Regions from separate parts of the Streptomyces sp. AK08-02 genome, predicted to be linked through region 3. Evidence: riboswitches for the same ligand, from Rfam matches in the RefSeq annotation. Region 3 holds a riboswitch; each other region holds the start of a gene.

What was found. Region 3 has a riboswitch for S-adenosylmethionine ahead of thrC (threonine synthase). Riboswitches for the same ligand answer to the same signal wherever they lie in the genome.
Region 1: linked by a shared signal. The riboswitch ahead of PV734_RS02865 (putative leader peptide) and the one ahead of thrC (threonine synthase) in region 3 are both predicted to bind S-adenosylmethionine.
Region 2: linked by a shared signal. The riboswitch ahead of PV734_RS33495 (aminotransferase class V-fold PLP-dependent enzyme) and the one ahead of thrC (threonine synthase) in region 3 are both predicted to bind S-adenosylmethionine.

What each region holds. Positions count from the first base shown of each region.
Region 1 covers NZ_JARAZV010000001.1:638,138-648,284, forward strand. Annotated here, with positions in the region: gene PV734_RS02835 (Tat pathway signal sequence domain protein) at 1-174, opposite strand, end outside; gene PV734_RS02840 (DUF6250 domain-containing protein) at 167-916, opposite strand; gene PV734_RS02845 (rhamnogalacturonan lyase B N-terminal domain-containing protein) at 1,170-2,816, shown strand; partial or broken gene PV734_RS02850 (LLM class flavin-dependent oxidoreductase) at 3,164-4,086, opposite strand; gene PV734_RS02855 (DUF1684 domain-containing protein) at 4,161-4,985, opposite strand; gene PV734_RS02860 (ABC transporter ATP-binding protein) at 4,982-6,541, opposite strand; gene PV734_RS02865 (putative leader peptide) at 6,866-6,982, opposite strand; SAM riboswitch class IV at 7,017-7,126, opposite strand; gene PV734_RS02870 (amino acid ABC transporter permease) at 7,664-8,695, shown strand; gene PV734_RS02875 (amino acid ABC transporter ATP-binding protein) at 8,692-9,486, shown strand; gene PV734_RS02880 (ABC transporter substrate-binding protein) at 9,576-10,147, shown strand, end outside.
Region 2 covers NZ_JARAZV010000017.1:245,417-255,563, reverse strand. Annotated here, with positions in the region: gene PV734_RS33510 (ubiquinol-cytochrome c reductase iron-sulfur subunit) at 1-806, shown strand, start outside; gene PV734_RS33505 (cytochrome bc complex cytochrome b subunit) at 803-2,446, shown strand; gene trpD (anthranilate phosphoribosyltransferase) at 2,593-3,657, shown strand; SAM riboswitch class IV at 3,747-3,864, shown strand; gene PV734_RS33495 (aminotransferase class V-fold PLP-dependent enzyme) at 4,038-5,399, shown strand; gene PV734_RS33490 (Lrp/AsnC ligand binding domain-containing protein) at 5,528-5,809, opposite strand; gene PV734_RS33485 (rhomboid family intramembrane serine protease) at 5,806-6,549, opposite strand; gene PV734_RS33480 (hypothetical protein) at 6,709-6,948, shown strand; gene PV734_RS33475 (NYN domain-containing protein) at 6,988-8,337, shown strand; gene PV734_RS33470 (NlpC/P60 family protein) at 8,562-9,599, shown strand; gene PV734_RS33465 (NlpC/P60 family protein) at 9,857-10,147, shown strand, end outside.
Region 3 covers NZ_JARAZV010000015.1:155,985-166,131, forward strand. Annotated here, with positions in the region: gene PV734_RS30255 (DUF3263 domain-containing protein) at 1-11, shown strand, start outside; gene otsB (trehalose-phosphatase) at 162-1,019, shown strand; gene PV734_RS30265 (trehalose-6-phosphate synthase) at 1,023-2,444, opposite strand; gene PV734_RS30270 (glucosyl-3-phosphoglycerate synthase) at 2,554-3,498, opposite strand; SAM riboswitch class I at 3,660-3,807, shown strand; gene thrC (threonine synthase) at 3,823-5,136, shown strand; gene PV734_RS30280 (MoaD/ThiS family protein) at 5,253-5,528, shown strand; gene PV734_RS30285 (cold-shock protein) at 5,971-6,177, shown strand; gene groL (chaperonin GroEL) at 6,569-8,197, shown strand; gene PV734_RS30295 (NADH:flavin oxidoreductase) at 8,464-9,588, shown strand; gene PV734_RS30300 (DUF4157 domain-containing protein) at 9,942-10,147, shown strand, end outside.

The sequences.
Region 1 (10,147 bases), on a different contig from region 3:
GGGGGCCTCGGCGGGGGTGCCGCCCTCCAGCCAGGTGAGCTTCACCGGGTCCGCGGTGGTGGCCGCGGCCGGTGCCGCCGTGGCCGGGGCGGCGGCGAGCGCCCAGGAGAGCTGGGTGGCCGCGACGGCCGCCGCTGCCGCCTTGAGGGCGTCTCTGCGCGATATCTCAGCCACGGTGTCCGCCCTGGAGTCGCCAGACGCGGAAGTCGCTGATGTGGAAGTGGCTCCAGGTGGTGCGGAAGGCGAACCAGCCGCTGGTGTACGGGTCCTCGTCGGTGTAGTCGAAGACCAGCTCGCCGTTGTCCCAGTACTGGACGCGCTTGCCGTCGGAGACGAGCCGGATGCGGTTGGGCTCGTTCGCGGTGAGCAGCGGCGAGGTGTAGTCGTAGATCAGCGGCCGGGAGCCCGGTACGCCGACGTAACGGCGAAGGCGGGTGGTGGTGTTGGAGTTCGCGCCGAGGCCCGCGTAGTACGTGGTGAGCTGGTCGTAGTCGGCCAGCGCGCCGCTGCGGGGGTTGGCGAACAGGTTCTCGGGGGACCGCGGATCCCGGGCGTTCCAGAAGGAGTTGAGGTCACTGACCCGGTCGTTGACACCGCCCGCCGAGACCGGGGCAGCCGTGAAGTCGATCTCGTACCGGCCCGCGAACGGCCGCTTGAACCACACCGAGGCCCCGGCGGGCACGTCGACGTCCAGCACGCCGTGCTTCGCCGTGACGCTGCCGCCCTTCTCCAGCTCGGTCGACCACTGGCCGGTGCCGTGCCGGAAGTCGTCGACGGCGAGCAACTGGCGGTGGTGGTACGGGCCTTGACTGCTTGGTGCGGCAGCGGCAGCGGCAGCGGCACCGGCGCCGGTGGACAGGGCGGTGGTGAACGCGGCGGCGAGGCTCACCATGACGGTGGCCCAGGTGTGGCGCATCGGAAGATCCCTTTCTGTGGACGACCGGAAGCGTACGGAAACAAACCCTTCCGATCAGCGAATGCCACAGAAGTGAAAAGAAGCGTTCATGATCAAGCGAACTCGCCGTCGAATCCCGCATGTTGGGACCGAATGTGACGTGCTGTTACAGCTTCATGATCATCCATTGTCGAGCTCCGTGCGGATCCGTCCGGGCGGGCAGGCTGGGGCGCACCCCTCACCAACGCCCCCGCCCAGCACAGGAGTTGTCCGCATGTCGTACGACCGCCCGCTCTCCCGCCGTACCGTCCTCGCCTCGGCGGCCGGACTCGCCCTGGCCCTCGCCACCCCCGTCACCGCCTCGGCCGCGAGCTTCGGCTACACCGACGACGGGACCAACTACGTGGTCGACACCGGCGCCGGCCTGGTCTTCAAGGTCAACCACAGCAACGGCGGCCTCTCCTCCTTTGTCCACAACGGCACCCAGTACCAGGGCTACGACGGCAAGAACTCCCACATCGAGAGCGGCCTCGGCACCTCGACGGTCACCATCTCCACACCCGCCACCGGAGTCGTCCTCATCAAGGTCGTCCACGGCACGCTGATCCACTACTACGCGGCCCGCAGCGGCGAGAACAACATCTACCTCTTCACCTACAAGCCCGACACCTCCGTCACCGCCAGCCGCTACATCGCGCGCCTCAAGCCCGGCATCTTCCCCACCACCTACCCGGACACCTGGTCCAACTCCGACACCGTCATCGAGTCCGCCGACGTCTTCGCCAAGGCCGACGGCACCACCAGGTCCAAGCACTTCGCCAACCTGCGGACCATCGACTACGACTACTTCGGCTTCAGCGCCTCCGCCGCCTCGATCTGGGTCGTACGCTCCACCAAGGAGAAGGACTCCGGCGGCCCCTTCGTGCGTCAACTCCTGCGCCACGGCAACGAGTCGGGCGCCGGGCTCTACGAGCATCTTTACTACGCCGAAGGCCAGACAGAGGCCGAGCGCTTCGGTCTGCACGGCCCGTACGTCCTCGCCTTCACCGACGGGTCCGCGCCGACCTCCGCCGTGTCCGGGCGGGACAACTCCGCCTGGGTGGACGCCCTGGGCCTCACCGGCTGGACCGGCGCGAGCGGTCGCGGTCGGATCGTCGGCAACGGGCTCGCGGGCCGGGACACCTCCTACCCCTATGTCGTGGGCGTGGCCAACTCGGAGGCCCAGTACTGGGGCAAGGTCGACGCCGGTACCGGCAAGTACGCCGTCAAGGGCATCCTTCCCGGCACCTACACCCTCACCGTCTACAAGGGTGAACTCGCCGTGCACACCGAGGACGTCACGGTCACCGCCGGCGCCGCCACGACCCTGCACACCATCACGATCACCGGCGACCCCGCCGCGGACACCGCCATCTGGCGCATCGGCGACTGGACCGGCACCCCGGCCGGCTTCAGGAACGCCTCTCTCGTCACCTACGCCCACCCCTCCGACTCCCGCGCCGCCGCGTGGACCGCAGACACCCATGTCATCGGCACCTCGGCGGCCTCGGCGTGGCCCGCCTACCAGTTCAAGGAGATCAACCAGGGCCTGCTGGTCTCCTTCACCCTCACCGCCGCCCAGGCCGCCACCGACCGCACCCTGCGCATCGGCATCACCACCGCCAAGGCGGGCGGTCGCCCCCAGATCACCGTCAACACCGACTGGACCTCCGCGATCCCGGCCGCCGCGACCGAGCCCTCCACCCGGACCCTGACCGTCGGCAGCTACCGCGGCAACAACCACACGTACGAATACGTCATCCCCGCCGCCCAGTTGCGGGCCGGTGCCAACACCCTGCGCATCGACGCCGCCAGCGGTTCGGCGGGCGGCGGGGGATACCTCAGCCCCAGCTACGGCTTCGACGCCCTCGACCTGCTCTGAGGGCGGGGCGGTCAGGGAAGGTCGAAGTGGTGGCGGGTGGCCGACCCGTCCGCTGCCGCTGTCACCGCCCGATCGACGTCCCCGCTGAACCGCACCCGGCCCGTGCTGAAGCGCGGCGCGAGTGCGAGGTCGTCGATCGAGCCGTGGGCGGGCGCGGCCGGATCGACCGAGTAGTGGGCCGTGGCCGTGATCGCCTCCTGGGCCCCGCTCCCGGCGAAGCGATGACCGCCGGCGAACGGTCACGGGTGCGGATCTCCGGCCGCACGGGCGGCTCCTGCGCGACGACACTCACCGGCCGGCTCCGTGCAGCAGCGCGGAGTCGGGCCGCCGGCCCAGCTCGGGTGCGATCAGGTGCCGTACGTCGTGCAGGATCTGTTCGTAGTCGGCCCGGTGGAACTCGTACGGCAGCTCAAGACGCAGCTCCGGGACGGCCGCGACCACGGGATCCGCGGCCAGCTCTCCAGGATCTGGTCCGCCGTCCCGACCATGTCCGGGGCGAACAGAGTCCGCTTCGGGCCCTGCGGTGCCAGGGTTCGGGCGTGCCGACTCGCCGCGTACTCGCGGTAGCGGGCCCGGGTGGACGCGTCCGCGCTGTCGAAGGGCACGATCACCCGCCCCAGGGCCACCCGTGGCGGACGATCCCCGGAGAAGGCGCGCCGGTACGCGGAGAGCAGGGCGAGCTGGGCCGTGGTGAAGTCGTCGGTGCCCTCGCCGGTGACGATGTTGCCGCTGAGCAGGTTCAGACCGTGCTCGCCGGCCCAGCGGGCCGAACGCAGACTGCCGCCGCCGTACCAGACCCGGTGCGCCAGGCCCGGGTTGTGCGGCTGCAGGCGTGGCCGCTGGGTGTTGCCGGGAGACTGGATCACCGTGTCCGGGCCGCCGAGGTAGTCGCCGCGCAGATGGCCGAGGACGCGGACGATCCTGCCGTACGACAGGTCGAAGGCGCGCCAGTCCCCGTCGTGCACCAGGTCGCCGAGGAGGTCGGCGTGCGGCATGCCGGTGCTGACACCGACCTGGAGCCGGCCCCGGGACAGGACATCGGCCAGGGCCAGATCACCCGTTCGGTGCGCTGCCCGGCCGCGGCGAGGAAGACCGCGGCCGAGCCGACACCGTGTTCGAGATGGCGTTGCCTGATCCACGCACCGTCGAAGCCGAGCCGTTCGCCGTACTCGAACAGCTGGAGTGTCTCCTCCAGACCCGTGTACGGGTCGTCGTCGGCGAAGTTGCCCGGGGTGAGAAAGGCCAGCGAACTGATCGAGGGGGTGCTCATACGGCGATTTCCGTCCTGGTCCGGTCCTGGTCGGGTCGGGGTCTTCTCGGGGTCGTCCCGGTGGTGCCGACCGCTCAGGAACCGCCGCGTTCGCGCGGGAGCCTCTCTCCGGCCTCGATCGCCACGGGCAGTCGGTTCTCGGCCGGCGGCAGCGGGCAGGTGGCCAGGTCGGTGTAGGCGCAGGGCAGGTTGGTCGCCCGGTTGAAGTCCAGGACGACCGTGCCGTCGGCGGCGGGCGCACCCAGGGAGAGGGCCCGGTTCGCGGCGTAGGTGGTGACCCCCGAGGTCGCGTCGGTGAACAGCACCAGCAGACTGCCCGGGCCGTGTCCGGGGAACGCCGTAAGGGCCAGAGGACGACCGTCCAGCTCGAACTCGATCCGGCCCGGTGCGTCGTACACGTGCTCAAGGCCCTCGACCGCCGCGCCCACGGTCGTCGGCCGCGGCTCGTCGAAAGCCGTGTAGCGGCCGGTCACCGCCCAGCGGGGGTGCGGGGCGTAGGCGGGCGTGCCGGTGAACGCGGTGCGCAGCGGATTGTCCGGGTGCCGGGGACGGACGATGTCGTGTCCGCCGCGCTTGGCCACCTCGATCACGGCGTCGCCCCAGACGGCGTTGACTCCGCCGCGCTCCGGGATCACCCCGAAGGAGTGCTCGCCGTGGACGGGGCTGCCGTCGACGACCAGTTCCTCACCCTCGTCGAGGACCACCACGACCCCGTCGGCACCGGTCGACCAGGCGCCCGGAGCGTCCGGGAAGCGCTGCGGCTCGTGGGCGAGCCAGTGCAGGCCGGTGACGGCGAGGAACCCGTGCGGGTCGGCGAGCCGTGTCTCCTGCCCGGTGTGCCACTCCTGCCAGTCGTGGGTGAAGGCGGCCAGATCTGTGGTGGAGTCCTGAACGGTCATGCGTTTTCCTTCGCTTCCTCTTCGAGTGGTTCGACGGTGGCGGTGGTGTATCGGCCGCCGGGAATCGCCGCGAGCAGTTCGCGGGTGTAGTCGTGGCGGGGGCGGGTGAAGAGTTCCTCGGCGGTGCCCGTCTCGACGACACGGCCGGAGCGCATCACGGCGACATGGTGCGCGATCTGGCGCACGACGGCCAGGTCGTGCGAGATGAACAGGTACGCCACCCCGGTGTCGGCCTGCAGTTCGGCGAGCAGTTCGAGTACCTGGGACTGGACGGACACGTCGAGCGCCGACACCGGTTCGTCGCACACCACCAGGTCGGGGGAGAGCGCCAGGGCGCGCGCTATCGCGACGCGCTGCCGCTGACCGCCGGACAGCTCCGCCGGGCGGCGCTCCAGCATCGACTGGGGCAGCGCGACCCGGTCGAGCAGCTCACCCGCCCGCGCGAGCCGGGAGGCGCGGTCACCGACCCTGAAAGCGCGCAGTGGCTCGGTGATGACCTCGCCGATGGAGAACCTCGGGTCCAGCGAGGCGTACGGGTTCTGGTAGACGAGCTGGGCCCGGCGGCGCAACTGCCGTGTCCGCGCCCCGCGCGCGTTCGTGACGTCAGTGCCGTCGAACACGATGCGGCCGGAGGTCGCGTCGGTCAGCCGCAGCACCAGTCGGGCGGTGGTCGACTTCCCGGAACCGGACTCGCCGACCAGGGCCAGCGTGCGGCCCCGGTGCAGGGTGAAGCTGACGTCGTCGACCGCGCGCAGGGTACGGGCCGAGCCTGCGGCACGGGGGAGCCGGAACTCCTTGACCGCGTTGCGCACCTCGACCAGCGGCGCCGTCCCGGGAGCGGACGGGGCGGTGACCGTGACCCGGGGGCGTGCGGTGGCCAGGCTCGGCGCACTCGCCAGCAGTCGCCGGGTGTACTCGTGCTGAGGGTTGCCGAGGATGTCACGGGTCGGGCCGGACTCGACGACCCGCCCCTCGGACATGACGACGATCCGCTGCGCCCGGTCGGCGGCGACGCCGAGATCGTGCGTCACCAGCAGCACCGCCGTGCCCAACTCCTCGGTGAGGTGCTGGAGATGGTCGAGGATGACCCGTTGCACGGTGACGTCCAGTGCGCTCGTGGGCTCGTCCGCGATGATCAGCTTGGGACGGCCGGCGATGGCGACGGCGATCAGGGCGCGCTGCCGCATCCCGCCGGACAGCTCGTGCGGGTACTGCCGGGCGCGGGTGGCCGCGTCGGGCAGCCCGGCCCGGTCCAGGATCGCTGTCGCGTCCGCCGGGGCGGAGCGGCGGGTCGCCAACTGGTGGATGCGCAGCACTTCGGCGACCTGCTCACCGATGCGTTTGACCGGGTTCAGCGACACCGTGGGGTCCTGGGGCACCAGGCCGATCTGCGCCCCGCGTACGGTGCGCAGCTCCTGCTCCGACAGCGTGGTGAGGTCGTGCCGCCCGAAGCGGACCGTCCCGGCGTCGATGCCGCCGTTCGCCGTGAGGAGCCGGACGATCGCGTGCGCGGTCGTGCTCTTGCCCGATCCGGACTCGCCGACCACCGCGGTCACTGGTGCTGCTGCCGGACGAGCACGCGGTCAGCAGCACGCCGGTGGTGAGGAGTGCGGTCAACGCGGCCCATCGGGGGCCGGGACGGGAATCCGGATGCGCTGTCACGGAAAGGTTTCTCCTACTCGGAAGTCGGCGCGCACGGGTGCGTGCGGACCAATGGAGATGCGTGGACGGTGTCGGGCCCAGGGGACGACGACACCGCGCGAAGAGGCGAAGGAAGAGCCCGGATGAGGAGAGGCCGAGAAGGAGGAGCGGGAAGCCCGCTGCGGGTTCGAACCCAGAGGTGCCGACGCCGGACGTCGGCAGTCAGCTGTGGGACGTGGTCAGCCGCGACACAGGCAACTGGAAATGCGCTGCAGGTCGATGTGTCGTCGCCGGGAGAACCGGGAACGAGCTGCCACAGTCGCGACGGAGGGGCTTGAGACGCTGCTGTGCGGCACGCTCGTTCCTCCATGTCCGGACCCCTGTCACGGGGCCACGCGCTTGCCGGGTCGGCGACCTGGCCGGGCCTTCACCTGGAGCACCCCACCGCGTCGGAGGGTTGCCGGTCAGCTAGCCAGGGCTTGATGCTGACACTCAATGCCATTTGAAACGCTACCTATCGCCGCCGTGATCCGTCAACGCCATGCGGCGGCAGGACGCAGCTCGCATGCCGCCGCCAGGGCGGCCCGAGTCAGCCGTCTCACCTGATGGTCACTCGCATTGACATCCCCAATTGGGACATGCCTAACTTGCGGCGCAGACCAAGATGCCCCAGGGCCGGAGAAGTGATGGTGGCAGCGATGCACGCAGCTGACGGGACGACCGCACCGCGGCGCCTCAGCCGCGTCCTGCTGTGCACGGACCGCTCCGTCGACCTGCTGCGCGTCAACAGCGCACTCTGTACGGCCACTTGCCGCACCCTCTGTCGAGGCTGACGGCGTTCTGAGGCTCTGTTCCCGAGCCTCCGCTTTCTCCGAGTCTCCGACTCGTCGACGACCACCGCGTTCGCGGTGTGCTCTCTCCCCGCCCAGCCCCCGTTCCGCGTGTACCCCGTGCGCCGCCTCGTGCCGAGCCGCTCCCGGGCGGCGCGGTGCTGCCGCCTCCGCGGTTCTGGGTGTCCAAAACCGCTGGAGCCCTCCATGAGCGAAACTCCCGGCGTCGCTGTGTCCCCCGGATCAGCGCCGCCCACCGAGGCGATCCCCCGCCCCGACACCCCGGAGACCCGGGACACCATCGACACCCCGGCCGCACCGAAGCCCCTCGCCGCGCAGCGAGTCCTTCCGATCCGGCGTCCCGGCCGCTGGATCCTCACGGCCGTCGTCCTCGTACTGGTCGCCCAGATCGCCCACGGGCTGGCGACCAACCCCTTCTACCAGTGGGACCGGTTCCAGTACTGGTTCCTGCGCCCGACGATCCTCGACGGCCTGCTCATCACCCTCGAAGTAGCCGCCTACAGCGCGGTGTTGGGCCTGCTCGGAGGCATCTTCCTCGCCCTGGCCCGGCTTTCCGGGAGCCCCGTACTGCGCGCCGTGAGCTGGGTCTACATCTGGCTGTTCCGCTCGGTGCCGCTCATCGTCGTCCTGCTCTTCCTCTACAACTTCAGCGCGCTGTACCAGACGCTGAGCCTGGGTGTCCCCTTCGGCCCGGCGTTCTTCACCTTCGACGAGTCGCGGCTCGCCACCGACATGGTCGTCGCCGTCGTCGGCCTCAGCCTCAACGAGGCGGCCTACGCGGCGGAGGTCGTCCGCGGCGGCATCCTCTCCGTCGACCAGGGCCAGCACGAGGCGGCTTCCGCCCTCGGCCTGCCGAAGCGGTACCAGTTCGCGAAGATCGTCTTCCCGCAGGCGCTGCGCTCCATCACCCCGAACTACGTCAACCAGCTGATCGGCCTGATCAAGGGCACCTCGCTGGTCTTCTACGTGTCCCTGCTCGACCTCTTCGGCAGCGTGCAGAGCATGGGCAGCACCTACCCGGGCGACATCGTGCCGCTGCTGCTGGTCGCCACCGTCTGGTACCTGATCCTCACCAGCGTCGTGTCCGTCGTCCAGTTCTACGTCGAGCGGTACTACGCCCGGGGCGCCACCCGCACCCTGCCGCCCACACCGTTGCAGAAGCTGCGGACCGGGGTCACCGACCTCCACGCCCGCATCCGCAAGGAGGCCGCCGTATGACCGCCGGGACGCTCGACGCCACGCCGGCCACGGCCGCCACCGTCGAGGTGCACGATGTGCACAAGTGGTACGGCACCCACCGGGTGTTGAACGGAGTCGACCTGACCGTGCGGCCCGGCGAGGTCACCGTGATCCTCGGCCCGTCCGGCTCGGGCAAGTCCACCCTGCTCAGGGTGATCAACCACCTGGAGAAGCCCGAGATCGGCCACGTCAGCGTCAACGGCGAGCTGATCGGCGTACGCAGGCACGGTGACCGTCTGAAGGAGCTCAGCGAGCGGACGATCCTCACCCAGCGCAGCCGTATCGGCTTCGTCTTCCAGAACTTCAACCTCTTTCCGCACCTGACCGTGCTCGACAACGTGGCCGCTGCTCCGGTGGCGACCGGCAGGCTCGGCAGGGATCAGGCCGCCGAACTCGCCCGTGAACTCCTGGACCGGGTCGGCCTGGCCGACAAGGTGGCCGCCTATCCACGGCAGTTGTCGGGCGGCCAGCAGCAGCGCGTGGCCATCGCCCGTGCCCTCGCCCTGCGCCCCGGCGTCATCCTCTTCGACGAGCCGACCTCCGCCCTCGACCCCGAACTGGTCGGCGAGGTACAGGCCGTCATCAAGGACCTGGCCGGCAGCGGCACCACCCTCGTCATCGTCACCCACGAGGTCGGCTTCGCCCGTGAGATCGCCGACCGGGTGGTCTTCATGGACGCCGGCCGGATCGTCGAACAGGGCCCGCCCGATGAGGTGTTGGACCACCCGAAACAGGAGCGGACCAGGGACTTCCTGAGCAAGGTCCTCTGACCCACCGGGCTCTCCTCCTCAAGCTCGCGGTCCGCCCGGACCGCCCCCACACCCTCGCCGCACAACCGACAAGGAAACCAAGGACAGCCATGCGCACCCTCAGCCTCCGCAGCAGATTCCACCGCGGCGTCACCGCGTCCGCAGCCGTCGTCTCTCTCGCCGCGGGACTCGCCGCCTGCGGAGGCGACAGCGACGCCGCTACCAGGACCGACAGCGCGCCGGCCGGGACGGTGACCGTCGGCGCCCTCTCCAACGGTGCGGCCAAGGAGACCCAGCTGAAGGTCACCGAGGTGAAGTCGATCAGCGCCGAGCTGCCCAAGAAGGTCGCCGAGAGCGGCAAGCTGGTCATCGGGCTCGGTGCGCTGCCCTCCGGGTTCCCGCCGCTGGCGTACGTGGGCGACGACCAGAAGACCCTCACCGGTGCCGAACCCGATCTCGGACGGCTGGTGGCCGCGGTTCTCGGGCTGAAGCCGGAGGTGAAGAACTCGACCTGGGAGAACCTGTTCGTCGGGATCGACAGCGGCAAGGTCGACGTGGCGTTCTCGAACGTCACCGACACAGAGGAGCGCAAGAAGAAGTACGAGTTCGCCTCCTACCGGCAGGACAACCTCGCCTTCGAGGTGTTGAACAAGAGCACCTGGAACTTCGACGACAACTACGA
Region 2 (10,147 bases), on a different contig from region 3:
TCTACGTCTTCCCGATCGGGCACATCAGCGCGCTGAACTTCGCGCTGGGCATGTCCCTCGGGATCGCGCTCTTCATGATCGGCGCGGGCGCGGTCCACTGGGCCCGCACCCTGATGTCCGACGAGGAGCTCATCGCCGAGCGCCACGAGATCGCGGCACCGCCCGAGGTCAGGGCGCAGGTCCTGGCCGACTTCAAGCAGGGCGCCAAGGAGTCCGCGATCGGCCGGCGCAAGCTGGTCCGCAACACGATGTTCGGCGCGATGGCCCTGTTCCCGCTCTCCGGCGTCATGCTGCTGCGCGACCTCGGCCCGCTGCCCGGTACGAAGCTTCGCCACACCATCTGGTCCAAGGGCAAGCTGCTCGTCAACATGAACACGAACGAGCCGCTGCGTCCCTCGGACGTCGCGGTCGGTTCGCTCACCTTCGCCAAGCCCGAGGGCCTGGAGGAGCACGACGAGGAGTTCCAGACCGAGATCGCCAAGGCCGCCCTGATGATCGTCCGCATTCAGCCGGACAACATCAAGGACAAGCGCGAGCTCGAGTGGTCCCACGAGGGCATCGTGGCGTACTCGAAGATCTGCACCCACGTCGGTTGCCCGATCTCCCTGTACGAGCAGCAGACGCACCACGTGCTCTGCCCCTGTCACCAGTCCACCTTCGACCTCTCCGACGGCGCCCGGGTGATCTTCGGCCCCGCCGGTCACGCCCTGCCGCAGCTGCGCATCGGTGTGAACGACGACGGCTACCTTGAGGCCCTCGGCGACTTCTCCGAGCCCGTCGGTCCTTCGTTCTGGGAGCGCGGATGAGTACTACGGCAAACTCCGACGCGCGCTCGTCGCGCGAGAAGGCACCGGCCGGTGAACGTGTCGCCGACTGGGCCGACGGCCGGCTGGGGATCTACTCCCTGGCCAAGGCCAACATGCGCAAGATCTTCCCCGACCACTGGTCGTTCATGCTCGGTGAAGTCTGCATGTACAGCTTCATCATCATCATCCTCACGGGTGTGTATCTGACGCTGTTCTTCCACCCGTCGATGAACGAGGTGGAGTACCACGGCAGCTACATCCCGCTGCAGGGCCAGCTGATGTCCGAGGCGTTCAACTCGACCATGCACATCTCGTTCGATGTGCGCGGTGGTCTGCTGATCCGGCAGATCCACCACTGGGCGGCGCTGATCTTCCTCGCCGGCATGTTCGTGCACATGATGCGCGTGTTCTTCACGGGTGCGTTCCGCAAGCCCCGCGAGGTCAACTGGCTGTTCGGGTTCCTGCTGTTCGTCCTGGGCATGTTCACCGGGTTCACCGGCTACTCGCTCCCGGACGACCTGCTCTCCGGCACCGGTGTGCGCTTCATGGAGGGCGCGATCCTGTCCGTGCCGGTCGTGGGCACGTACATGTCGTTCTTCCTCTTCGGCGGCGAGTTCCCGGGCGGCGACTTCGTGGCCCGCTTCTACTCGATCCACATCCTGGTGCTGCCGGGCATCATGCTCGGGCTGATGGTGGCCCACCTGATCCTGGTCTTCTACCACAAGCACACGCAGTTCGCGGGCCCCGGAAAGACCAACAACAACGTCGTCGGTATGCCGTTGCTGCCGGTCTACATGGCGAAGGCCGGAGGCTTCTTCTTCCTGGTCTTCGGTGTCATCGCGGTCATCGCGGCCATCGCCTCGATCAACCCGATCTGGGCCATGGGTCCCTACCGGCCGGACCAGGTGTCGACCGGCGCCCAGCCCGACTGGTACATGGGCTTCTCCGAGGGTCTGATCCGTGTCATGCCGGGCTGGGAGTTCAACATCTGGGGGCACACGTTCGCCCCGGGTGTGTTCATCCCGCTGACGATCGTCTTCCCGATGGTCCTCGTCGTGATCGCGGTCTACCCGTTCATCGAGTCCTGGATCACCGGCGACAAGAGCGAGCACCACATCCTGGACCGCCCGCGCAACGCGCCGACGCGTACGGCGTTCGGTGTCGCGTGGATCACCTGGTACATGGTGCTGCTGATCGGTGGTGGGAACGACCTCTGGGCCACGCACTTCCACCTGTCGCTCAACGCGATCACCTGGTTCGTGCGGATCTCCTTCTTCGTCGGGCCGGTCATCGCGTTCATCGTCACCAAGCGGATCTGCCTCGGCCTCCAGCGCCGCGACAAGGACAAGGTGCTGCACGGCCGCGAGTCGGGCATCATCAAGCGCCTGCCGCACGGTGAGTTCATCGAGGTGCACGAGCCGCTCAGCCAGGAGGCCCTGCACACGCTCACCGCGCACGAGCAGTACGCGCCGGCCCTGATCGGCTCGACCGTCGACGAGAACGGCGTCGAGCGCAAGGTGAAGGGCGTGGAGAAGCTGCGCGCCAAGCTCAGTAAGTCGTACTACGGCGAGGACAACCAGATCGCCAAGCCCACCGTCGAGGAGTACAAGGAGATCACGAGCGGCCACGGCCACCACTGATCACCTCGCTTCGCCACACACGGCAGAAGGGCCCCGTCCGTACCTCGGACGGGGCCCTTCGTCGTGTCGCCGGGCTGGATAGGGTGTCCCCATTCCCTACCAGGAGTCCCGCGGAGAGTCCCGCCGGACCGACCCAGGAGCGGCAGATGAGCGCTGTGAACCCCGCCGGAGGCGACACCGCGGCGGTCCGTTCCTGGCCCCGCGTGCTGAACGGCCTGCTCGACGGCCACGACCTGACCGCCGCCGACACCGCCTGGGCGATGAACCTGATCATGCGGGGCGAGGCGACCGACGCGCAGATCGCCGGGTTCGTGGTCGCGCTGCGGGCCAAGGGCGAGACCGTCCAGGAGATCGCCGGGTTCGTCCAGGCGATGTACGAGCACGCCAACGTCATCGAGGTGCCGGGGCCGACCGTCGACATCGTCGGCACCGGCGGCGACGGCGCCAACACGGTCAACATCTCCACCATGTCGGCGATCGTCATCGCCGGCACGGGCGCCAAGGTCGTCAAGCACGGCAACCGGGCGGCCTCCTCGGCCTCCGGCGCGTCGGATGTGCTGGGGCAGCTCGGGGTCAACCTGGAGCTGACCCCGAAGCGCGTGGCCGAGGTCGCCGAGGAGGCCGGGATCACCTTCTGCTTCGCGGCCAGGTTCCATCCGGCGATGCGTCATGTGGGCGCCGCGCGCGGCCAGTTGGGCATCCGGACGGTCTTCAACATCCTGGGCCCGCTGACCAACCCGGCGAAGGTCAGGGCGCAGGCGGTCGGGGTCGCCGACCCCCGGATGGCACCCATCGTCGCCGGTGTCTTCGCCGAACGCGGCAACTCGTCCCTGGTGTTCCGGGGCGACGACGGACTCGACGAACTGACGATCACCGCCACGTCCCGCGTATGGGTCGTCCGGGACGGCAAGGTGACGGAGGAGACCTTCGACCCGCGCGACGTCGGTATCGAACTGGTCCCGGTGGAGGCCCTGCGCGGCGGTGACGCCTCGTACAACGCGGCGGTCGCCCGGCGGCTCCTCGACGGCGAGACCGGGCCCGTACGGGATGCCGTGCTGCTCAACTCGGCGGCGGCGCTGGTGGCGCTGGACCCCGGCCCGGGATCCCTGGCCGAGCAGATCGGCGCCGGGATGGCGAAGGCCGCCGAGGCCATCGACTCGGGGGCGGCGAAGAAGACGCTGGAGCGGTGGTCGGCGGCCAGCAACGCGTAGCCCTCGCACAGAAGTTCCCTGGCGAGGAGCGTCCCGCGATCCGGACACGGGTTGCGGGACGCCGATCACCTCCGTTACGTTCTGTACCAGGTCATGAGTGACAGTCATGAGGCCCCGGCCGACTGTCCGGCAACCCTCCGTCCGTGGCGGGGTGCCCCGGGATGAAGACCAGGCCGTAGGCAGCAAGGCTTACGGCAAGCGCGGGCCCCTCTCGACACCAGGGGTCCTGGTCGTTCGAGGGAGTCTTCCGTGAGCAAGCGAATGCGATAGGGCTGCCGAGCCCCGCCTCCGCGCACCCCTTTCATCCGTTCCGCATCTTTCCTGTGCTGAGCCATGTCCGCTCGCACAGCGATTCCTCTTGCCTCTCACGGGAGTTCGCCATGTCTGTCTCCACCGTTGCCACCGACCGGGTCGTTTGTGCCCCCCTGTCCGTTCTGGGCAGCGATGTCACCGTCCCGCTCGTCACCGGCGGCGAGGTCACCTACGCCGCGCTCGACTACGCCGCCAGCGCCCCGGCGCTCCAGCGGGTCTGGGACGACGTGGCCGCGTACGCGCCCTACTACGGCAGCGTCCACCGGGGTGCCGGCTACCTCTCCCAGCTGTCGACGGACCTCTTCGAGAACGCCCGCAGGACGGTCACGGAGTTCCTGGACTGCCGCGCCGACGACCAGCTGATCTTCACCCGGTCCACCACCGACTCCCTGAACCTGCTCGCCGCCGCCCTCCCCGACGGCTGCCAGGTCTTCGTCTTCGAGACCGAGCACCACGCCTCGCTGCTGCCCTGGCGGGACGCCCAGGTCACCTACCTCAACGCCCCGCGCACCCCCGAGCAGGCCGTCACCACCCTGCGGGAGGCCCTCGCGGCCCGAGACCCGCAGGGCCCGGCCCTCGTCTGCGTCACCGGCGCCTCGAACGTCACCGGCGAGCTGTGGCCCGTACGGGAGCTGGCCGCCGCCGCCCACGCCCACGGCGCCCGGATCGTCCTGGACGCCGCCCAGCTCGCCCCGCACCACCCGGTCTCCGTCCAGGACCTGGACGTCGACTGGGTCGCCTTCTCCGGCCACAAGCTGTACGCGCCCTTCGGGTCCGGTGTCCTGGCCGGCCGCGCCGACTGGCTGCGCGCCGCCGAGCCGTACCTCGCGGGCGGCGGCGCCAGCCGCAAGGTCACGCGGCGCACGGACGGGGGAGTGGACGTGGAGTGGCACGACACCGCCGCCCGGCACGAGGCCGGCTCGCCGAACGTCATCGGCGCCTACTCGATCGCCGCCGCCTGCAAGGCCCTCACCGCGGCCGGCTTCGACTCGCTGGTGGCCCGGGAGCAGCGGCTGATCGACACCGTGCGGGCGGGACTGGCCGAGGTGCCCGAGGTCAGGGTGCTCTCGCTGTTCGGGGACGACGCCCCGCGCGTCGGCGTCATCTCGTTCGTCGTCGAGGGCTGGAACAGCTCGCACTTCGCCGCGGCGCTCTCCGCGGAGTACGGGATCGGGGTGCGGGACGGGCTGTTCTGCGCGCACCCGCTGGTGCGGACGCTGCTGGGCAGTGACCCGCAGAGCCAGGGAGAGTGCGGCGCCCCTGAGGCCGCCCCCGGGGAGAAGTCACTCAACGCGATCCGGGTCAGCTTCGGGGCGGGGACGCCTGACGAGCATGTGGAGCGGTTCGTGGGTGCGGTGAAGGAGCTTGTGCGGGACGGGGCGCGTTGGCAGTACCGGACCGAGGACGGGCGCTGCGTGCCGGCGGTTTGATCGCCCCCGCCGCCCTTACCCGTCCCATCCTGTCCCTGGGGGCTGCGCCCCCAGACCCCCCTTTCGGCCTGAACGGCCTCGTCCTCAAACGCCGGACGGGCTGGGGGGTGCCGGACGGGCTGGAGAGGTCAGCTGTCGAGGCCGATCGCGAACGCCGCCTCCAGGTCGTGCTGGGAGTACGTCCGGAACGCCACGTGGGTGTCCGTGCCCTCCACGCCCGGGATCTTGCTGATGCTGCCGGGGATGACCTCGGCGAGGTCCTCGTGCCGCTTCACCCGGACCATGGCGATCAGGTCGTACGTGCCCGTCACGGAGAAGACCTCGCTGACGGACTCCAGCGCGGCGATCCGTTCCGCGATCTCGGGGATCCGGTCCACGCTGGTCCTGATGAGCACGATCGCGGTGATCACGGCTGGTTCTCTCCCTCGGTGGCCGTCGCTGGGGCGGGCCTCACTCTAGTCGTACGGCGATATCGCACCCACGCGTAGGCGAAGCCGAGCCCGAACCCCACCACGTGCGCCAGATACGCCACCCCCGGCCCGGAGGAGGCCCGGCCCGCCGCCACCCACTGGAGGGTCGCCCAGAACGGCAGGGTCAGCCAGGCCGGGAAGCGCAGCGGCAGGAAGAAGAGGAACGGCAGGAGGCTCGTGACGCGGGCGCCGGGGAACAGGTACAGGAACGCGCCCAGGATCGCCGAGATCGCGCCGGACGCCCCCACCAGCGTCTGCTGCGAGTCGGCGTTGGCGGCGGCGTAACCCAGCAGGGCGAGACAGCCGCAGCCCACGTAGAAGAGGGCGAACTCCAGGTGGCCGAGGCGTTCCTCGGTCATCGCGCCGAAGACGTAGAGGAAGAGCATGTTGCCCAGCAGGTGGACCCAGCTGCCGTGCACGAACAGTGCCGTGGCGGGGGTCAGTGTGGCTCGCGGGGCGCCGGTGAAGAGGTCGGCGGGGACCACGCCCCAGCGGCGGAAGTAGGCCCGCTGGGCGGCCAGCAGGGCGTCCCCGGTGCCGTAGCCCGGGTTGAGGCCCGAGGCGGGGCCGATGACGAAGAGCAGACAGCAGACGGCGATCAGCCCGTACGTCACCGGCGCCGACCGGGCGCGGACCGAGCTGCGGACCGTCGTACGCCACTTTTCGAACTCGCCGATCATGGACACAGAGCATGACGTAACAGGACTGAACAGCACAGACCGCCTCGCCGCTGTGGACGGACGGGCGGTGGGTACCCGCCAGGCCTTAGGGTTACGAGCCACACGCTCCAGGCAATCTGGCGCAGCACGGATACTAGAAGGAAAGCGAACATATCCACGATGACGGTTCCTCTGCCGACCGACACGACCCGGTGGCGCTGTGCTCTCTGCGGCAACCTCACGCGTTTCGACGTGACCCGCTCCTCGAAGGTCGTGGAGTACGTGCACCTCGACCTCGCGGGAGATCCCAAGGTGGAGGAGCGCGAGGTGGTCAGTGAGACCATCGAGTCGGTGCGCTGCCGTTGGTGCAACGCCGTGGATCAGGTGGAACTCGTGGACAGGCCGGGCGCCGGCTCCTGACAGGAGCCGGCCCCGCACCGGAATCGGTTGGGGTGACGGATGGTGGAGACCACAGGCGGGGAGCCGGGCGACGGCGCCGCCGAGGTGCTCGACCGCCCGCTGCCCGACGGCGTGCGCAGGCGCGTCGTGCAGATCGTCTCCGACGGGTTCGGCGGACTCACCGTCGCCGAACTGCCCGCCCAGCTGCGGCAGTACGCGCGGTTCGCGCCCAACCGGCGGGCCAAGTTCGCCGGCAACGCGATGGCCGCCGCACTGGAGACCGACACGCTGTTCCGGCAGCGCATCGGGGAGAAGCTGAGGGAGGCCCAGCCGGAGCTGGCGGGCGCTCTCGACGCCGGTTCGCCGCCCCCGGCCGCCGATCCGCTGGACGTGGCCGCCGCGGCCTATGTGCTGCGCCCCACGGGCTGGGTGAAGCTCGTCACCGCGGCCGGCGAGGAGGCGCAGCGCGCCGACGCCGAGCGCGCCGACGACGAGAGCCGGGCCGAGCTGGAGCGGCTGCGCGAGGAACTGGCCGTCGCCCGGGGACAGACCCGTACGGAGACCGAGCGGCTGCGCGCGGAGCTGGAGTCGGCCAAGAAGGAAACCGAGTCGCTGCACCGAAAGCTGCGCGCGGCCCTCAGTGACGTCAAGCGCGGCGAGGCGGCCCTGCGCAAGGTGCACGCCGAGATGGAGACCGTACGCACCGACGGGCACACACAGGTCTCCGCGGCGGAGAGTGAGGCACGGCGGCTCAAGGGGCGGCTGACCGAGGTCGAGGCCGCGCTGGAGGCCAGCAGACGGGCCGCCCGGGAAGGGCGCAGCGTCGAGGACATGCGCGTACGGCTGCTGCTGGACACCGTGCTCGACGCGGCGCAGGGGCTGCGGCGGGAGCTGGCGCTGCCGCCGGTGTCGGTGCGTCCCGCCGAGACCGTGGACGCGGTCGAGCCGGGGCGGATGACGCCGAAGGACATCGCCGCCAGGGCGCTGTCCGAGAACGATCCGGCGATTCTCGACCAGTTGCTGGCGCTGCCGCAGGCGCATCTGGTCGTCGACGGCTACAACGTGACGAAGACCGGCTATCCGCAGATGCCGTTGGAGAAGCAGCGGCTCCGGCTGCTGGGGCAGCTGTCGCAGCTCGCCGCGCAGACCGGGGCCGAGATGACCTGTGTCTTCGACGGGGCCGAACTGGCGGCTCCGGTGCTGCTGGCGCCGCCGCGCGGGGTGCGCGTCCTGTTTTCCAAGGCCGGTGTCACCGCCGACGAGTTGATCCGTCAGCTGGTGCGCGCGGAGCCGCCCGGCAGACCGGTCATCGTCGTGTCCACGGACCGCGAGGTGGCCGACGGGATCGCCAAGGCCGGGGCCCGTCCGGTGGCTTCGGTGGTGCTGCTGAAGCGGTTCTCGGGCGGCTGACAACATAAGCGCCGAATGCCCGAATTGGTGGAACTGTCACGCAACGTAGTGTCAATCGGGCATTACCGCACGTGAGTTGTACGTAAAGAATGCACGGTGTGACAAACATTTTTCACCTCAGGATTTGAAGTGATCACAAGAAGGTCACTAGGGTCAGGCCTCGAACCTCCGCTCGGGTGATCACTCAAAGGGAGTGACGGCGGGAGAAGAAGGAGTTCGCCTCCGTGGCGTCCCATCGTCGACCGAAGCAGCCGAGCCGCACCCGCGTGACCGTGCTCACCACCGCCGCGGCAGCCGCCGTGGCCCTCAGCGCCAACGCCGCCAACGCCGCGCCGAGTGAGAAGCCGAGCAAGGACGAGGTCAAGGCAAAGGTCGACAAGCTCTACGAGCAGGCCGAGCAGGCCACCGAGAAGCTCAACGGGGCCGAGGAGAAGCAGAACCGGCTGGAGAAGGAGATCTCCGCCCTCCAGGACAACGTCGCCCGCGGGCAGGCGGACCTCAACGAGCTGCGCGACGGCCTCGGACTCGCCGCCGCCGCCCAGTACCGCTCCGGTGGCATCGACCCCTCCGTGCAGCTCTTCCTCTCCGCCGACCCGGACGACTACCTCGACAAGGCGTCCACGATGGACCAGCTGAGCGCTCAGCAGGTCGAGTCGCTCAAGAAGGTCCAGGAGAAGCAGCGCGCGCTCGCCCAGCAGCGCTCCGAGGCCAGCGAGAAGCTCGAGGACCTCGCGGACACCCGCACCGAGCTGGCCAAGAAGAAGAAGGAAGTCCAGGGCAGGCTCGCCGAGGCGCAGAAGCTCCTCAACTCCATGACGGCCGCGGAGAAGGCGGCCCTCGCCGCCGCCGACGCCCGCGCCAGCCGCGCCAGCGCGCGCTCCGCCCTCGACGACTCGGGCGGCGGCGCCGTCACGGGCCGCGCCGGGTCCGCGTACGCCGCCGCCCAGAGCGTGATCGGCTCGCCGTACGTCTACGGCGCCTCGGGCCCCGGCTCCTTCGACTGCTCGGGCCTCACCTCGTGGGCGTTCGCCCAGGCCGGCATCCAGATCCCCCGCACCTCGCAGGAACAGGCCAACGCCGGTACGCGCATCTACTCGCAGAGCGATCTGCAGGTCGGTGACCTGGTCATCTTCTACAGCGACCACCACCACGTCGGCTTCTACGCCGGCAACGGCCAGGTCCTGCACGCGCCGCGCAGCGGCACGGTCGTGCGGTACGAGTCGATCGACAACATGCCGTTCCAGTTCGGCGTACGGATCTGATCCTCTCTTCGACGGATCGGATCGTCGTACTCCTTCCGGGTCTGTTCAAGATCAGGACACGTTGACGCCCGAACGGGCGAATCCCGACACGGTCCGCTGACCCCACGCCCCGCCCATGACCTGCGTCATAGGCGGGGCGTCACCGTGTGTGGCCGTCGAGGTCGTTGGTCCGCGTGTGGTGGCCCGGTTACTGTCTGCCGCGCCCCCCGACACCGGGGGAACACATGCGTCCGCCAGCGGAAGGAGTGCGGCTTCTCGTGGGGTTCCATCGCCGCCTTGCACCGTCCGGGTTCGACCGGGGAGCCAGCGCCGCGCTCTGCGTGCTGTCCGTCGCAGCCGCCGCTCTCGGCGCGGCCGTGCCCTCGGCCACCGCCGCGCCGACCGACCACACCCGGGCCGAGGTGGACCGGCTGTACACGGAGGCCGAGAAGGCCACCGAGTCCTACAACCGGGCCGACGAGCGCGCCGACGCGCTGCGCGAGCAGGTGACCCGGGCCCAGGACCGGATCGCCCGGCAGCAACTGCGTATCAACACCATGCGGGAGACG
Region 3 (10,147 bases):
GTGAGCGGTAGGTGAGGCCGGGTTTTCTCGCCCCCGCCGCCCCTACCCGTCCCATCCCGTTCCCGGGGGCTGCGCCCCCGGACCCCCCTTCGCGCCGAAAGCGCTCGTCCTCAAACGCCGGACGGGCTGAAGGGCCCGGGCGGGGCTGGGATGCTGGACCCATGGACTCGCTTCCCACGCCCCTGACGCAGGCCGGCCGTGACGGGCTGGACGCCATTCTTGCCGAGCCCGGTGGTGCCGTTGTCGCCCTCGATTTCGATGGCACGCTCGCTCCGATCGTGGCCGATCCCGAGCAGGCCCGTGCTCACCCCGGTGTCCTCCCCGCCCTGTCCACGCTCGCCCCCAGGGTCGCCTCCGTGGCCGTTCTCACCGGGCGTCCCGCCGGGGTCGCGGTTCGGCACGGTGGGTTCGCGGGTGTGCCGGGGCTCGAACATCTCGTCGTCCTCGGTCACTACGGCACCGAACGCTGGGACGCCGTGACCGGCACCGTCACCGCCCCCGCCCCGCACCCCGGCGTCGCCGCCGTCCGTGCCGAACTGCCCGGGTTCCTGGAAGAGCTCGGTGCCTGGCAGGGCACCTGGATCGAGGAGAAGGGCCGGGCCGTCGCCGTGCACACGCGGCGCGCGGCCGATCCGCAGGCCGCGTTCGAGGCCCTGCGCGAACCCCTCGCCGACCTGGCGACCCGCCACGGACTGATCGTCGAACCCGGCCGCCTCGTCCTGGAGCTGCGCCCACCCGGCATGGACAAGGGCGTCGCCCTGGAGGAGTACGTCCGCGAGACCGGCGCCACCTCGGTCCTCTACGCCGGCGACGACCTCGGCGACCTCCCGGCGTTCGCGGCGGTGGAGAAGCTCCGCCAGAACGGCCTGCCCGGCGGCATCCCCGGTCTGCTCGTCTGCAGCGGCAACAGCACCGAGGCCGTGACGGAGCTGGCGGAACGCGCCGACCTGGTTGTCGACGGTCCCGAGGGTGTCGTACGGCTGCTGACCACCCTCGGACAGGCCGTCGTCGGTCGTTAGTCGTTAGTCGCTGAGCGCGTTCAACTGGTCCAGGAACCACTGGGCCGGCGGCAGCGCGGTCGCCGCTGCGGCCAGTCGTTTCGTGCGTTCCGCGCGTTCGGCTGCGCCCATCGTCAGGGCCTCCTCCAGTGCCCGTGCCGTCTGGACGACGTCGTACGGGTTCACCACGATCGCGTCCTCGCCCAGCTCCTCGTACGCTCCCGCCTCCCGCGACAGCACCAGCGCGCACCCCTCGTCGGAGACCACCGGGATCTCCTTGGCGACGAGGTTCATGCCGTCGCGGATGGGGTTGACGAGGGCCACGTCGGCGAGGCGGTAGGCGGCCAGTGAGCGGGCGAAGTCGTCCTTGACGTGGAGGACCACCGGAGTCCAAGTCGGTGTTCCGTAGGTCGAGTTGATGTCGTCCGCCACCCGCTGCACCTCGGCCGTGTAGTCACGGTAGACCGCCAGGTCCTGGCGGGAGGGGTACGCGAAAGCCACGTGCACGACCCGCTCGCGCCACTCCGGGTGGTCTTCCAGTAGCTGCCGGTACGCCAGCAGGCCCCGCACGATGTTCTTCGACAGCTCCGTACGGTCCACCCGCACGATTGTCCTTCGGTCACCGTCGCCGCCGATCTCCTCGCGCAGGGCGGTCATCCGCTCCTCGACGTCCGGCTCGTGCGCGCGCCTGCGCAGGAAGTCCGCGTCCGCGCCCAGACCGTGCACGCCGATCCGTGTGTCGCCGATGCCGCCGACCAGGTCCGTACAGCAGGCGGTGAACGCGTCCGCCCACCGCCGGGTGAGGAAGCCGAGGCGGTCCGCGCCGAGCATGCCGCGAAGGAGCTGCTCGGAGATGTCGTACGGCAGCATCCGGAAGTAGTCCGCCGGTGCCCACGGTGTGTGTGAGAAGTGGCCGATGCGCAGATCCGGGCGGAGCGAGCGCAGCATGCCCGGGACCAGGCACAGGTGGTAGTCCTGGACCACCACCGACGCGCCCTCGGCCGCCTCCGCCGCCAGTGCCTCGGCGAACGCCCGGTTGTAGGCCTCGTACGACGCCCACTGACGCCGGAACTCCGCGTCGAAGACCGGCTCCAGCGGGGTCTGGTACAGCATGTGGTTCACGAACCACAGCACCGAGTTGGCGATGCCGTTGTAGGCGTCGGAGTGCACCGTCTCGTCGATGTCCAGCATCCGTACGTGCTGCCCGCCGGTCGCGTCCACGGACAGCCGCCGGCCGCCGTGAGAGCGTCGCACCGCCTCACGGTCGCCGTCGGACAGCGCCGAGCACACCCACAGGGAGCCTGTGTCGGTGCCGATCGCGGACAGGCCGGAGACCAGCCCGCCGCCACCGCGCCTGGCGGCCAGCGAGCCGTCCTCCTGCACCTCGTACGAGACCGGGCCGCGGTTGGACGCGACCAGTACCTGCATGGAAGCCGTGGAAGCCATACGCCACAACCTAGCCCGGCCCGGAAACACTCAAACGTACACACGTACGCCTCAGCCGTATACAAGCCGCCCGGGCCGGTGCACCGGCCCGGGCGGGGCCAGGCGCGGGCTAGGCGGCCTTTCGCCTCGCGTACTCCGCGATCTCCGCCATCGGCGGGCGTTCCTCCGTGTCCACCGAGTACGTCCGGGGCTCGAAACCGTCCTCTCCGCGCTCGAACTGGGTGAGCGAGGGGCGGATCAGATGGCCCCGGGCCAGCCGGAGCTGCGCGGTGCGGTAGATCGCGGCGGACATCCGGCCGAGGGCCTGGCCGTCCTGGTGGCGGTGCTTGCGCACACCCACGTCGACCTGCGCCAGCGCGTCCAGGCCCACCAGGTGCAGGGCGTCGATCAGCATGCCCAGCTCGACGCCGTAGCCGACGGGGAACGGGAGCTGTTCGAGGAGTGAGCGGCGGGCCGCGTACTCGCCGCCGAGCGGCTGGACGAAGCCGGCCAGCTGCGGCCAGTGCATGTTGAGGAGGGGGCGGGCCATGAGTTCCGTCACCCGGCCGCCCTGGCCGGCCGCCTGACCGAGCGGGCGGTCGTACATCGCCTTGACGAGGTCCACACCGGGGTCCGTGAGCAGGGGGCCCACGATCCCCGAGACGAAGTCCGACGAGAACTCCTTGAGGTCCGCGTCGACGAAGCAGACGATGTCGCCGCTGGTGACCAGGAGCGAGCGCCACAGGACCTCGCCCTTGCCCGGTACGGCCGGGATGCGCGGCAGGATGTCGTCGCGGTGGACGACCCGGGCGCCCGCCGCGGCGGCCACCTCGGAGGTACGGTCGGTCGATCCCGAGTCGATGACCACGATCTCGTCGACGAGCGGGACCTTCAGCATCAGGTCACGGCGGATGACGGCGACGATCTCACCGACGGTCTCCTCCTCGTTGAGCGCGGGCAGTACGACACTCACCGTGGCGTTCGAGGAACGCTTCGCGGCGATCAGCTTCTTCAGCGGGCGGTCGCGGGCGGACCAGGAGCGCGTGCTCAGCCAGCGTTCGACGTCTTCCAGCACGTGCGGCTCTCCCTTACGTTGCATGGGGGGAAGCGCGATCTTGTATCTCGCGGTTCGGACGGCTCCCACCACCATCCAAGCCTTCGGTTACAGTCTTGAACAACGCGGGTGACCATCGCATGTCCGAGGTCACCTCTGTTCACAACCTCACAACTTCATACCGCTCATCCAGAGGGGCAGAGGGATACGGCCCGATGAAGCCCCGGCAACCCTCCAGCCGATCCTGTCGCATCTCATGTGGCGAGGCTCCCGGCTCGGGAAGGTGCCAAATCCGTCTCATGGCGAAACGCGTCGTGAGGAAGATGAGGAAAGGGCTTCGCCTCCATGGCTGCGCAAACTGTCGAGAGCACCGAGAGCACCACTTCCGGCTCCGTCACCCCTGTTGATCTCGGCCCCGCCGCCGCACTCTCCTGTCGTGAATGCGGTCACCGGGTCCCCCTCGGTCCGGTGTTCGCCTGCGAGGAGTGTTTCGGCCCGCTGGAGATCGCCTACGACTTCGCCGTCCACTCGGCGGCCGACACCGAGGAACTCCGCAAGCGCATCGAAGCGGGACCCGCGAACATCTGGCGTTACGCGCCCCTGCTGCCAGTTCCCGCGAACGTCGCCGAGAAGCCGAACATCAACCCCGGCTGGACCAAGCTCGTCCAGGCCGACAACCTCGCCCGCGAGCTGGGTGTCGACGCCGGCAAGCTCTTCGTGAAGGACGACTCAGGCAACCCGACGCACTCCTTCAAGGACCGGGTCGTCGCCCAGGCCCTGGAGGCCGCCCGCGCCTTCGGCTTCACCACCCTCTCCTGCTCCTCCACGGGCAACCTGGCCGGTGCCGTCGGCGCCGCCGCCGCCCGGGCGGGCCTGCGCTCCTGCGTGTTCATCCCGCACGACCTGGAGCAGGGCAAGGTCGTCATGGCCGCGGTGTACGGCGGCGAGCTCGTCGGCATCGAGGGCAACTACGACGACGTGAACCGCTTCTGCTCCGAGCTGATCGGCGACCCGGCCGGCGAGGGCTGGGGCTTCGTCAACGTCAACCTGCGCCCGTACTACGCGGAGGGCAGCAAGACCCTGGCGTACGAGATCTGCGAGCAGCTCGGCTGGCGGCTGCCGGACCAGCTCGTCGTGCCCATCGCCTCCGGGTCGCAGCTCACGAAGATCGACAAGGGGCTGCAGGAGCTGATCAAGCTCGGGCTCGTCGAGGACAAGCCGTACAAGATCTTCGGCGCCCAGGCGGAGGGCTGCTCGCCGGTGTCCGTGGCCTACAAGGCCGGGCAGGACGTCGTACGGCCGCAGAAGCCCAACACCATCGCCAAGTCGCTGGCGATCGGCAACCCGGCGGACGGGCCGTACGTGCTGGACATCGCGCGGCGGACGGGGGGAGCGGTTGAGGACGTCAACGATGAGCAGGTCGTTGACGCGATTCGGCTGCTCGCGCGTACGGAGGGGATCTTCGCGGAGACCGCCGGTGGGGTGACCGTGGGTGTCACGAAGAAGCTGATCGAGAACGGGTTGCTGGACCCGACCCTCACCACTGTTGTGCTGAACACCGGGGACGGTCTGAAGACGTTGGACGCGGTGGCGGACGTCGGCCTGACCGCGACCATTCGGCCCAGCCTTGAGTCGTTCCACGCGGCCGGACTCGCGTAAGAGGTGTTTCGTTCGTCTGCGGGCTCGTGGGGGCTGGTCGCGCCCACGCGGCGGTAGCCGCAGATCCAGCGCAGCCCCGCGCCCCTAGGTATGTCACCTGACCGGAGGTTTTCACCGTGAGCGTTTCTGTCCGCATCCCTACCATCCTCCGCACCTACACCGGTGGACAGGCCGAGGTGACCGCCGAAGGGGGGAACCTGGCCGAGGTCATCGCCGATCTGGAGAAGAACCACACCGGGATCGCCGCCCGGGTGCTCGACGACCAGGGCAAGCTGCGTCGCTTCGTCAACGTGTACGTCAACGACGACGACGTCCGCTTCGAGCAGGGGCTGGAGACGGCGACGCCGGACGGTGCCGGGGTGTCGATCATTCCCGCGGTCGCCGGCGGCTGATACCCGCGAGTAGTAACCGTCGGTAACATCGATTACCGAGAGTTCATCGAATTGCCCCCTCCGTGAGAGAAGCGGAGGGGGCAATTCTGTATGGTTGAGCGCGGTACAGTTGGGGAAGCCGCACCATCTCGCTCGCCGCACGCGTATTGATTCCTGCCGCGCACCCAACGAGAAGTAGCCAAAGTGTGCAGGCATTTTGCGTTCTTTGTTCTCTTTGTGGGGCCCGGCTTGCCCTGAATCCGCGTGAATTCTCCGCATATTTCCTGACCTGGCGTGCCCGGATTTCTCGTCCAATTGACCTGTTGCAGAGGGCAGTTGGACAGATACATTCGGCCGCGGTCGACGCGTTCCGGCGCACACCTCCACCGGTTGGGGGGGTGAGGTCTGACCCGGATCCGCGAAGTGCGGATCCGTGCAAGGGCCAGTAATAGGGGAGTTAGGCATGGCTCAGGGCACCGTCAAGTGGTTCAACGCGGAGAAGGGGTACGGCTTCATCGCGGTCGACGGTGGTGCGGATGTTTTCGTCCACTACAGCGCGATTCAGATGGACGGCTACCGCACCCTCGAGGAAGGTCAGCGGGTCGATTTCGAGATCTCGCAGGGCCAGAAGGGGCCGCAGGCGGACATGGTCCGTCTGGCGATCACCTGAAGCACGCGCCGGAGCACGCGCAGCGACGTTCTTCTTCCTTCATCGAAGGATTTCGATGGGCTCGTACCTCGTGGGACCTCACGGGGTGCGGGCCCATCGGCATGTCCGCAGGTGATGTCCGCAGGTGATGTCCGATGCCGCTTCGGTGTTGCTACCGGGCCGTAGCCACCCCCCTGTTCACCTGCGGATCTTCGAGAGCCGCTTGCACTCGGCAGGGGCGAGTGCTAATCATTGGCGTTAGCACTCTGAAGGTGAGAGTGATAACGAAGGACCGGGTGGGTGAGGCCCGCAGGCCAGGTGGTGCAAGGAATCACCAGGGCAGGCAGGCCGTCCGTCGCGGGCGCCAGCGCGGTCCGGAGCAATCCACCCCAGTCCGGGAGGACCACTTCACATGGCCAAGATCATCGCGTTCGACGAGGAGGCACGGCGCGGTCTCGAGCGCGGGATGAACCAGCTCGCCGACGCCGTCAAGGTCACCCTCGGCCCCAAGGGCCGCAACGTCGTCCTCGAGAAGAAGTGGGGCGCCCCCACGATCACCAACGATGGTGTTTCCATCGCCAAGGAGATCGAGCTCGAGGACCCTTACGAGAAGATCGGCGCCGAGCTGGTCAAGGAAGTCGCGAAGAAGACGGACGACGTAGCCGGTGACGGCACGACGACCGCGACCGTCCTGGCCCAGGCGCTGGTCCGCGAAGGCCTGCGCAACGTGGCCGCGGGTGCGAACCCGATGGCCCTGAAGCGCGGTATCGAGAAGGCCGTCGAGGCCGTCTCCGGTGCGCTGCTCGACCAGGCGAAGGAGGTCGAGACGAAGGAGCAGATCGCTTCGACCGCCTCCATCTCCGCCGCCGACACGCAGATCGGCGAGCTCATCGCCGAGGCGATGGACAAGGTCGGCAAGGAAGGCGTCATCACCGTCGAGGAGTCCCAGACCTTCGGTCTGGAGCTGGAACTCACCGAGGGCATGCGCTTCGACAAGGGCTACATCTCGGCGTACTTCGCGACCGACATGGAGCGCATGGAGGCGTCGCTCGAGGACCCCTACATCCTCATCGCCAACTCCAAGATCTCCTCGGTCAAGGACCTGCTCCCGCTCCTGGAGAAGGTCATGCAGTCGGGCAAGCCGCTGCTGATCATCGCCGAGGACGTGGAGGGCGAGGCCCTCTCGACCCTGGTCGTCAACAAGATCCGCGGGACCTTCAAGTCCGTCGCGGTCAAGGCCCCAGGCTTCGGTGACCGCCGCAAGGCGATGCTGAACGACATCGCGATCCTCACGGGTGGCGAGGTCATCTCCGAGGAGGTCGGTCTCAAGCTCGAGAACACCTCCCTGGACCTCCTGGGCCGTGCGCGCAAGGTCGTCATCACCAAGGACGAGACCACGATCGTCGACGGCGGCGGCTCCGCCGACCAGGTCGCCGGCCGGGTCAACCAGATCCGCGCCGAGATCGAGAACTCGGACAGCGACTACGACCGCGAGAAGCTGCAGGAGCGCCTGGCGAAGCTCGCCGGCGGTGTTGCGGTCATCAAGGCCGGTGCCGCGACCGAGGTCGAGCTCAAGGAGCGCAAGCACCGCATCGAGGACGCCGTTCGCAACGCGAAGGCGGCCGTCGAGGAGGGCATCGTCGCCGGTGGTGGCGTGGCCCTGCTGCAGGCCTCCTCGGTCTTCGAGAAGCTGGAGCTGACGGGTGACGAGGCGACCGGCGCGAACGCCGTACGTCTCGCCCTGGAGGCCCCGCTCAAGCAGATCGCCGTCAACGGTGGCCTTGAGGGCGGCGTCATCGTCGAGAAGGTGCGCAACCTTCCCGTCGGCCACGGCCTCAACGCCGCGACCGGTGAGTACGTCGACATGATCGCCGAGGGCATCATCGACCCGGCGAAGGTGACGCGCTCCGCGCTGCAGAACGCCGCGTCGATCGCCGCGCTGTTCCTCACCACCGAGGCCGTCATCGCCGACAAGCCGGAGAAGGCGGGCGCCGGCGCCGGTGCCGGTGGCGGCATGCCGGGCGGTGACATGGACTTCTGATCGACCTCTGGTTGATCACCGTCCTTCGTACCGAGGGCGGCACCCTTCCCCACGCGGGGAGGGTGCCGCCCTCGGGCGTTTGCGGGGCCCTGAGTCAGCCCCCGAGGTGTCGCCCGTAGTGGCCGGGATCACAGCAGGCGTCCCGGGCGGGAGGAATGGAGGGCCGGAGGGCTGTAGTTGATGCACATGCAAGCAGTTGTGCGTAACCGCATCTCCCGCTCGTTTCCCGTTCCCTTTCCACCCGTCCCGTTTCCAGGAGCCCCCACGTGACAGCCCCCGCCCAGACCTCCCGCGCGGCCCAGATCCTGTCGCGGCCCGTCACGCTCAACGGCCTGACCGTGCCGAACCGGATCGTGATGGCGCCGATGACGCGCAAGTTCTCGCCCGGTGGTGTCCCCGGTGAGGACGTGGTCTCGTACTACTCGCGCCGCGCGGGCGCCGGGGTCGGTCTGATCGTCACCGAGGGGACGTACGTCGGACACGACTCCGCCGGTGACAGCGACCGCGTACCCCGGTTCCACGGCGAGGAGCAGCTCGCGGGCTGGGCGAAGGTCGCCGACGCCGTGCACGCGGCCGGCGGGAAGATCGTGCCGCAGCTGTGGCACATCGGCATGGACAGGGCGGCCGGGCAGCCCCCGTTCGTCGACGCCCCGCCGGTCGGCCCGTCGGGTCTGCGGCTGGACGGCACCGCCGGCGCCGGCAAGGAGATGACGCAGGAGGACCTGGACGACGTCATCGACGCGTTCGTCGCCGCCGCGGTGGCCGCCGAGCGCATCGGCTTCGACGGGGTCGAGCTGCACGGCGCCCACGGCTACCTGATCGACCAGTTCCTGTGGTCCACCACCAACCGCCGCACGGACGCGTACGGAGGTGACCTGGTCGCCCGTACGAAGTTCGCGACGGAGATCGTGGCCGCCGTACGCGAGGCCGTGTCCGCGTCCTTCCCGATCATCTTCCGGTACTCGCAGTGGAAGTCGGGCGCCTTCGACGCGCGCCTCGGCGAGACCCCAGAGGAGCTGGAGTCGATCCTGACCCCGCTCGCGGCGGCCGGCGTCGACGCCTTCCACGCCTCCACGCGCCGCTACTGGCTCCCGGAGTTCGACGGCTCGGACCTCAACCTGGCCGGCTGGACGAAGAAGCTCACCGGCAAGCCGACGATCACCGTCGGCTCGGTCGGCCTCGACGGCGACTTCATCCGCGGGTTCGCGGGCGAGGGCTCCCCGGTCAAGAGCATCGACGACCTCCTGGACCGCCTGGAGAACGAGGAGTTCGACCTCGTCGCGGTCGGCCGCGCGCTGCTCCAGGACCCGGAGTGGGCGGCGAAGGTCCTGGAGGGCAGGACGGGCGAGCTGACGGCGTACGACGCGTCCGCGCTGGAGTCGTTGAGCTGAGCCTGCGGCCAAGCCGGGCTGAGCAGGGAGCAGGGAGCAGGGAGCAGGGAGCAGGGAGCAGGGAGCAGGGAGTAGGGAGTAGGGCCGGGGACTGGAAACGGAGCATCGGCTTCCGTGCCGGTCCCCGGCCCGCTGTCGTCGTGAACGCGCACCAGAAGGGCAGCAGGTCTGCCCGTGCGGATCTTGCCGCGACCTCTGCGCTGTCGTAGAACGGGAAGCAAACTCCCTCGCTTCGGAAGAGGACTCGCGTGCATCACCTAGGACATGGACACGCTCGCAGGAGCGGACAGCCCTCGACCGCGTCGCGTGTCGGCACGCCTCGCGCGGGACTGTCGAGCGCCTGGCTGACCCACTTGCAGCGTGTCGCGGCCAACGGGAGTGGACGCGGCGACCGTGAGGAAGAGGTCGCGGACCACGCCCAGGTGCAGCGCGTCGCCGTGGACAACGCCCTGCAGTCGCCGTGGCGCCCGCTGGAGCCCGGCCTTAAGAACGAGATGCAGGCACGTTTCGACGGCGCCGACTTCAGCGGGGTCAGGGTGCACGACGGAGCCGCCGCGCG